Regions from separate parts of the Arthrobacter sp. PL16 genome, predicted to be linked through region 1. Evidence: predicted binding sites of a transcription regulator. Region 1 holds the regulator's gene; the other holds the start of a gene.
What was found. Region 1 encodes HspR, which represses chaperone genes until heat shock. Its sites were predicted from a motif close to AAGTTGAGTCNNNNNGACTCAACTT; they were not measured.
Positions count from the first base shown of each region.

Region 2: a site for HspR is predicted at 1,391-1,415, ahead of RCH21_RS08330 (Hsp20/alpha crystallin family protein). Genes of this name have one in related genera too.

Region 1 is NZ_JAXCIC010000002.1:240,162-243,564, forward strand. Features, by position in the region: gene RCH21_RS04850 (DnaJ C-terminal domain-containing protein) at 1-924, shown strand, start outside; gene RCH21_RS04855 (heat shock protein transcriptional repressor HspR) at 976-1,407, shown strand; gene RCH21_RS04860 (glycoside hydrolase family 13 protein) at 1,526-3,265, opposite strand.
Region 2 is NZ_JAXCIC010000003.1:233,818-237,220, reverse strand. Features, by position in the region: gene RCH21_RS08335 (SDR family oxidoreductase) at 1-741, opposite strand, end outside; gene RCH21_RS08330 (Hsp20/alpha crystallin family protein) at 876-1,337, opposite strand; tRNA gene RCH21_RS08325 (tRNA-Val) at 1,552-1,625, opposite strand; gene RCH21_RS08320 (DUF2630 family protein) at 1,803-2,054, shown strand; gene RCH21_RS08315 (haloacid dehalogenase type II) at 2,054-2,785, shown strand; gene nhaA (Na+/H+ antiporter NhaA) at 2,855-3,403, shown strand, end outside.

The DNA of each region.
Region 1 (3,403 bases):
CGGAAGCTCGCCCGCAAGCACCACCCCGACCAGAACCAGGGTGACGCAGGATCCGAGCGGACGTTCAAGGACGTATCGGAGGCTTACTCGGTGCTGTCCGATGCCGAGCAGCGCCAGCAGTACGACGCCATCCGTGCGATGGGAGGCGGAGCCCGCTTCTCTGCCGGTGGCGCGGGCGGTGGAGCCGGCGGCAACGCCGGGTTCGAGGACATTTTCGGGAACCTCTTCGGCCAGGGTGCGGGGGCGCGCCAGGGCGCGGGGCCGCGTCAGCGCACCGGCTTCTCGAACAGCGACCTGCCTCCCGAATTCGCCGACCTGTTCGGCGGCGGGGGCATGGGCGGCGGTGGCTTCCCCGGCGGATTCCAGACCGCCCGTCCCCAGAAGGGCGCCGACCGCACGGCCAGCACATCGATCTCCTTCGCGGGAGCCATCAACGGGACCACGATCGGCCTGCGCGAACCCTCGGGTGAGCAGATCGACGTGCGTATCCCTGCCGGCATCCGGGACGGACAGAAAGTGCGCGTGAAGGGCAAGGGACAGCCCGGCCAGGCGGGGCCCGGAGACCTGATGGTCACGGTCTCGGTCAAGGAGCATCCGCTGTTCAAACGCGACGGCGACAACATTCGCGTGCACGTCCCCGTCAGCTTCCCGGAGGCCGCCCTCGGCGCCCAGATCGAGGTGCCGACCCTGACCGGGGAAATGGTGAAGATGCGCATTCCCGCCGGGACGCCGTCGGGCAGGACCCTGCGGCTCAAAGGCAGGGGAGTGACGACGTCCAAGGGCACGGGTGACCTGCTCGTCACCGTCGAGGTGAGCGTGCCCCAGAACCTGTCGAAGGAAGCGGAGGCAGCCGTCGAGGCATTCCAGGCCGCCACCAAGGACGCCGATCTGCGAGCGGGTCTGGCCGCGAAGGCGCGCCTGTAGCAGTACGTTCGAGCGATAGCCGAGAGCACCTGCAACGGAAGGAGGCCAGTCATGGATTACACGATGCCCATCTACGTCATCTCCGTAGCCGCTGAGCTCGCCGACATGCACCCGCAGACGCTGCGCCAGTACGACCGGCTGGGCCTCGTGACGCCCAGCCGGGCGCCCGGCCGGGCGCGGCGCTACTCGCAGAAGGACGTCGGGACCCTGCGCGAGATTCAGAGGCTTTCGCAGGAGGGTGTCTCTCTCGAAGGCATACGGCGCATCCTCGAGCTCGAGAACCAGGTCACCGCTCTACAGTCACGCATTACCGAGTTGTCCGCTGAGCTGGCGTCCCGCCGGGTGCTATCCGAATCCAGCCGCATCTTCGCCGCAGGGCTCGCGGGCGACGTCGTCACGCTGGCTCGCGGACAGCGCCCCCGCCCCCGCAGCCAGGCGCTCATGGTGTGGCGTCCCGATACGGTCAGGGCCCCCGCACAGTAGCCGGTACCGCGTGTGGCCCGGCCCGTGCCGCTCGAGCGGCACGGGCGGCAGCGCCTCGACGCTGCCTTCCCGCGCCACCGGATGGCGCATGCCCGTGCGAATTCCGGGCTCCACCCTGCTAATCGCTGCGCGTCATGATCCAGACGCACGCGTCAGGGGCGAGGAATCCGTCCACCGCGGCATCCGGAGTGCTCGCTGCGATGACCGAGCCCGATGGCAGGGGAACGGCGAACTCACCCATGTTCAGCAGGACGAGGACCTCACCGTTCAGGAAGGCCACGACGTCGGTCTGCTCAAGGTCGCGCGACCAGCTGAGCGAACCCGCCCCGAGGCGCAGGTCGCGACGGAGCTGAAGGGCCGTGCGATACAGCGACAGGGTCGAATCTGCATCCGCCGACTGGACGTCCCGCGCATACTCGGCCCATTGCTCCGGCTGGGGGAGCCATGGTGCCGGCGCTCCCTCGGCCTCCACGAAACCGAACGACGGCGCATCCGCCCGCCAAGGGAGGGGCACACGGCAGCCGTCCCGGCCCAGGCGCTCGCCACCGGTGCGGGTGAAGGTCGGGTCCTGCCGGGCGTCGTCGGGCATTGCAGTGTGGTCAGGAAGCCCGAGCTCCTCTCCCTGGTAGAGGTAAATACCACCGGGAAGCGCGAACATGGCGAGCGATGCCGCGCGGGCGCGGGCGAGGCCCGTCCGGATGTCGGGCTGCGCGTCGGCCTGACCGATTCCGTCTCCGCCTCGCGGCGCTCCGGCTGTGAGGCCGAAGCGGCTGGTGTGGCGGACGACGTCGTGATTGCTCAGGACCCAGGTGGTCGGGGCACCCACCGCGTCGAAGGCCAGGAGCGACGAGGAGACGACGTCGCGGAGGCAATGCGCGCTCCAGGGGTGGTGCAGGTAGGCGAAGTTGAACGCCTGGTGCATCTCGTCCGGTCGGACCCAGCTCGAGAGCCGGGGCAGGGGATCGATCGAGGCTTCCGCGCAGAGGATGCGCTCGCCGTCGTACTCTGCGAGGATGCTGCGCCACCGGCGATAGATCGTGTGCACTTCCTCCTGGCCGAACATCGGCGCTTCCCAGCCCGGGTAGCCCTCCGAGGACCCGCCGTCCGCGCGGCCGTGCCAGTCCGGCAGGCCCTCGGCCTTGACGAGGGCATGTGCGACGTCGACGCGGAAACCACCGACGCCGCGATCCAGCCAGAAGCGCAGGATCCGTTCGAACTCGGCACGGACATCCGTATTGTCCCAATTGAAGTCGGGCTGCGAGGAATCGAACAGGTGCAGGTACCACTGGCCCGCGGCGCCATCGGCATCCGTGATCCGCGTCCAGGCGGGCCCGCCGAAATGCGACTGCCAGTTGTTCGGCGGCTCGCTGCCGTCCCCGCGTCCGTTCCGGAAGACGAACATGGCGCGCTCGGCGGAACCTGCCGGAGCGGCGAGGGCTGCCTGGAAGAGCGCGTGCTCGCTGGAGCAGTGGTTGGGCACGAGGTCGACGATCACGCGGATCCCGAGCTGGTCCGCCCGCTCGACGAGCGCGTCGAAGTCCGTCAGCGTACCGAACAGCGGATCGACGTCGCAGTAGTCGGCGACGTCGTAACCGCCGTCGCGCTGCGGTGAGGTGTAGAACGGCGAGAGCCAGACGGCGTCGATGCTGAGCTCGGCGAGATGGCCCAGCTCCGATGTGACGCCCGGGAGGTCTCCCATGCCGTCACCGTTGGAATCGCGGAAGGAACGCGGGTACACCTGATAGATGACGGATGAGCGCCACCACTGGTCGCCGTCGGACGGGGCGTGCAGCGGGGGATGGAAGGAGTCGGTCGAGGTCAGTTTGTCGCCGTGGAGGACGGGGGCGATTTCAGGCATGCGGACTATTGTAAGGCGCGCGGGGCCGGAGTTGTAAGCGCTTGCAAGGCCACCGTGTCCCCGTCGGTTCCCCCGCGGCGACCGTGATCAGGAATCCGCGTCCTTCGTTCCGCCCGGCCCACGGTCCTCAGCCGGTCG
Region 2 (3,403 bases), on a different contig from region 1:
CAGCATGCCGCCGTCCACCACGAAGGAGGCGCCGTTGACGTAGCTGGAGGCGCCGGAGGCGAGGAAGACGACGACGTCGGCGATCTCCTCCGGCGCACCGGGCCGGCCCAGGGGGATACCCGGGCGGTCCATGGTGTGGGGATCCTGTTCCTCGGAATCGTTCATCGGGGTATTAATCTCACCGGGCAGGACAGCGTTGGCGGTGATGCCGCGGTCGGCGAGTTCCAGTGCGATGGTCCTGATGAGACCGCCGAGCCCGTGCTTGGAGGCGTCGTAGGCGGCCGATCCCACGCGCGGCTGCTCCTGGTGCACGCTGGTGACCGCGATGATGCGCCCGCCCCTGCCGCCGTCGATCATGTGCCGCGCCGCACGCTGGAGGCAGACGAAGGCCCCGTCCAGGTTGGCGCCCATGGTGCCTCGCCAGGTATCCCAGTCCGTCTCCATGAACATGGTGCCGCCGTTGACGCCGGCATTGTTCACGAAGACGTCGAGGCCGCCGAGCTCCTTCGCCAGTTGGTCGACGACGTCACCGCAGGCAGGGGCATCGGTGGTGTCGAGCTGTGCGACGGCGGCCTTGACACCCTTCTCCCGGACGAGGCGCGCGGTTTCCTCGGCGCCCTCCTGATCCGAATGCCAGGTGATGCCGACGTCGCATCCCGCAGCTGCGAGGGCTATGGCGGTGGCCCGGCCGATGCCGGAGTCGGAGCCGGTGACGATTGCTTTGCTCGGTGTGAAGTCCATACGGCCATCCTTCGTGCCGGGGGCAGTACCGGGCAAGGGAAATCTGGACTACGAAACCGGGCCGGTCGTAACGGGTGCTGTGGCGTTAAATGAAGTACCCCCGGGCGCGGGCCCGGGGGTACTTCAGGGAAGGATCACGCCTCCACGGCGCCCTGTCCTTCGGAGCCGGACTGGACCGCCGTCGACTCGACCGGAGTGGAGGACTCCCCGCTCACGATCTCGATCTTGCGGGGCTTTGCACGCTGGCTGACGGGGATGGTCACACTGAGCACCCCGTTCTCGTAGCGGGCCGCGATTCCCTCGGTGTCGACACCCTGACCGAGGTTCAGCTGCCGCAGAAACGAGCCGCTCTCGCGCTCGCGGGTCAGCCATTTGACTCCCTCGGCGCCGCGCAGGGTGCGTTCCGCGCGGATCGTCAGGAGCTGACCATCGACATCGATGTCGACCGACCCGGGATCGATACCCGGAAGGTCGGCGGAGAGGATGTAGTGGTCCTTGTCGCGGTACAGGTCCATCGGCATGACACGGAGCCCGGGACGGTTCTCCAGCAGGGCGCCGGCAACGCGGTCGAGCTCGCGGAACGGATCAAACTTCATGGCCACTGGAAACAACTCCTTCGCATGTGCCACCGGCAGGTGGTGTATTGATCAGGTTGAGCGTCCTTCGCTCAACTACGAAAAATGTTAGCACTCGACCTCGTTGAGTGCTAACCCCTTTCTGTTCGCCCAGAACGAACATTCCTGACATGGAAAAGGCCCGTATCGACTTACCGATACAGGCCTTTCCTTCGCTGTCACCAGCCGATCCTCGTGCCTGCGCGGGGCCTCGATCCCCGGGCCTTCCGCGTGTGAAGCGGGTGCTCTACCAGACTGAGCTACACAGGCAATTGGTTCTCACATAGCTTAGGGCATCCCGGCGGCGCGCCAAATTCCCCTGGCCCGTCAAAGGTGGGATCACCGTCGCTGGTCTTCACTCCGCAGCCTCAGTAGCCTGAAGGAAAGCCGCCTGAGTATCTTGCAGCCACTCCGCTCATGCCGGCACGACGACGAAGGGAACGCATCATGGACGACCAGGAAATCCTGCAGCGCATCCAGGCACTCGTGCAGGAAGAACACGAGCTCCGCGACCAGCCCCAGGACGCCGGCGACGGCGAGGCCCACCAGGAGCACGCCGCGCGACTCAGGAAGGTCCAGGAAGACCTCGACCAGAGCTGGGACCTCCTCCGCCAGCGTCGCGCGAAGGCCGACGCGGGTGAGAACCCCGCCGACGCCGATGCACGGCCGATCAGCCAGGTTGAGGGGTACCGCCAGTAATGACGCTGCCGCTGGTGCTGTTCGATGTCAACGAGACCCTCTCGGACATGGGCCGCATGACCCAGCACTTCGAGGAGATCGGGGCTCCTCCGCAGCTCGCCGGGCTGTGGTTCGCCTCCGTGCTCCGGGATGGTTTCGCGCTGACCGCGGCCGGGCAGAACCCCTCCTTCCGTGATATCGCCGCGGGTGCATTGAGGGTGGTCCTGGCCGACCAGGTGCTGAACAGGGACGGCGATGCGGCCGCGGAGCACGTGCTCACGGCGCTGCAGAACCTCCCGGCACACCCCGACGTGCACGACGGCGTCCATGACCTGTCCGGTGCTGGTTTCGACATCGCTGCGCTGACCAACGGTGCAGCGACGACGGCAGTGGGCCTCCTCGAGCGCACCGGTCTCCGCAGTTCCTTCACCGCGGTCCTCTCGGTGGAGGATGCCCCGCGATGGAAGCCCTCCCCGGAGGCGTACGCCTATGCCCTGTCCGCACTGGGCCGGGAAGCGGGCGATGTCGTGCTCGTCGCCGTCCACCCGTGGGACATCGACGGGGCCGCACGGGCCGGGCTCCGTACGGCCTGGCTGAACCGGAGCGGTGTGCCCTACCCTCCCGTCATGATGCGCCCCGATCACGAGGTGTCGACGATCGCCGGCCTGCCGGGCGTCCTGTTGGGGGAGAGCGCAGCTCGTCAGCTCCCTGATCCAGGTCCCGGGGAGACGGACCGAGGCCCTGCACGCTAGGCTGGGAGTTCTGGTGAGCCGGGAAGTCTGGTCGGCGCTCCCATGAGCGTGCCCGATAGAAGGACCCCGATGAACACCCAGCCATCATCCCCGCAGCCCCCGTCACCGCCCGGCAGCCACGTCTTCTCCCGCAGCAGCTATCCCGAGCACCTGCGCATCACGACCATCCTGCGCAAGGAGACGGTGGGTGGGGCACTCCTGCTCCTGGCCACGGTCCTCGCCCTGATCCTCGCGAACTCGCCGGCCGCTGACACCTACTTCGCCCTGCGGGACTTCCGGTTCGGCTACGAACCCTGGCATCTGGAACTCAGTGTCGGTGCCTGGGCCGCGGACGGACTGCTCGCCATCTTCTTCTTCCTGGCAGGGCTCGAACTCAAGCGCGAGTTCGTCGCGGGGGACCTCCGGAAGTTCGACCGCGCCGTCGTCCCCGTCGCCGCGGCCATCGGCGGTGTGATCGTGCCCGCGCTGGTCTACGTCGCCATCACCGCGACCGCCGGACCGGAAGCGCTGCGTGGCTGGGCCATCCCGACCGCGACCGACATCGCCTTCGCCGTCGCGGTCCTCGCGGTCGTCGGTTCCTCGCTGCCGAGCGCGCTGCGGATCTTCCTCCTCACGCTC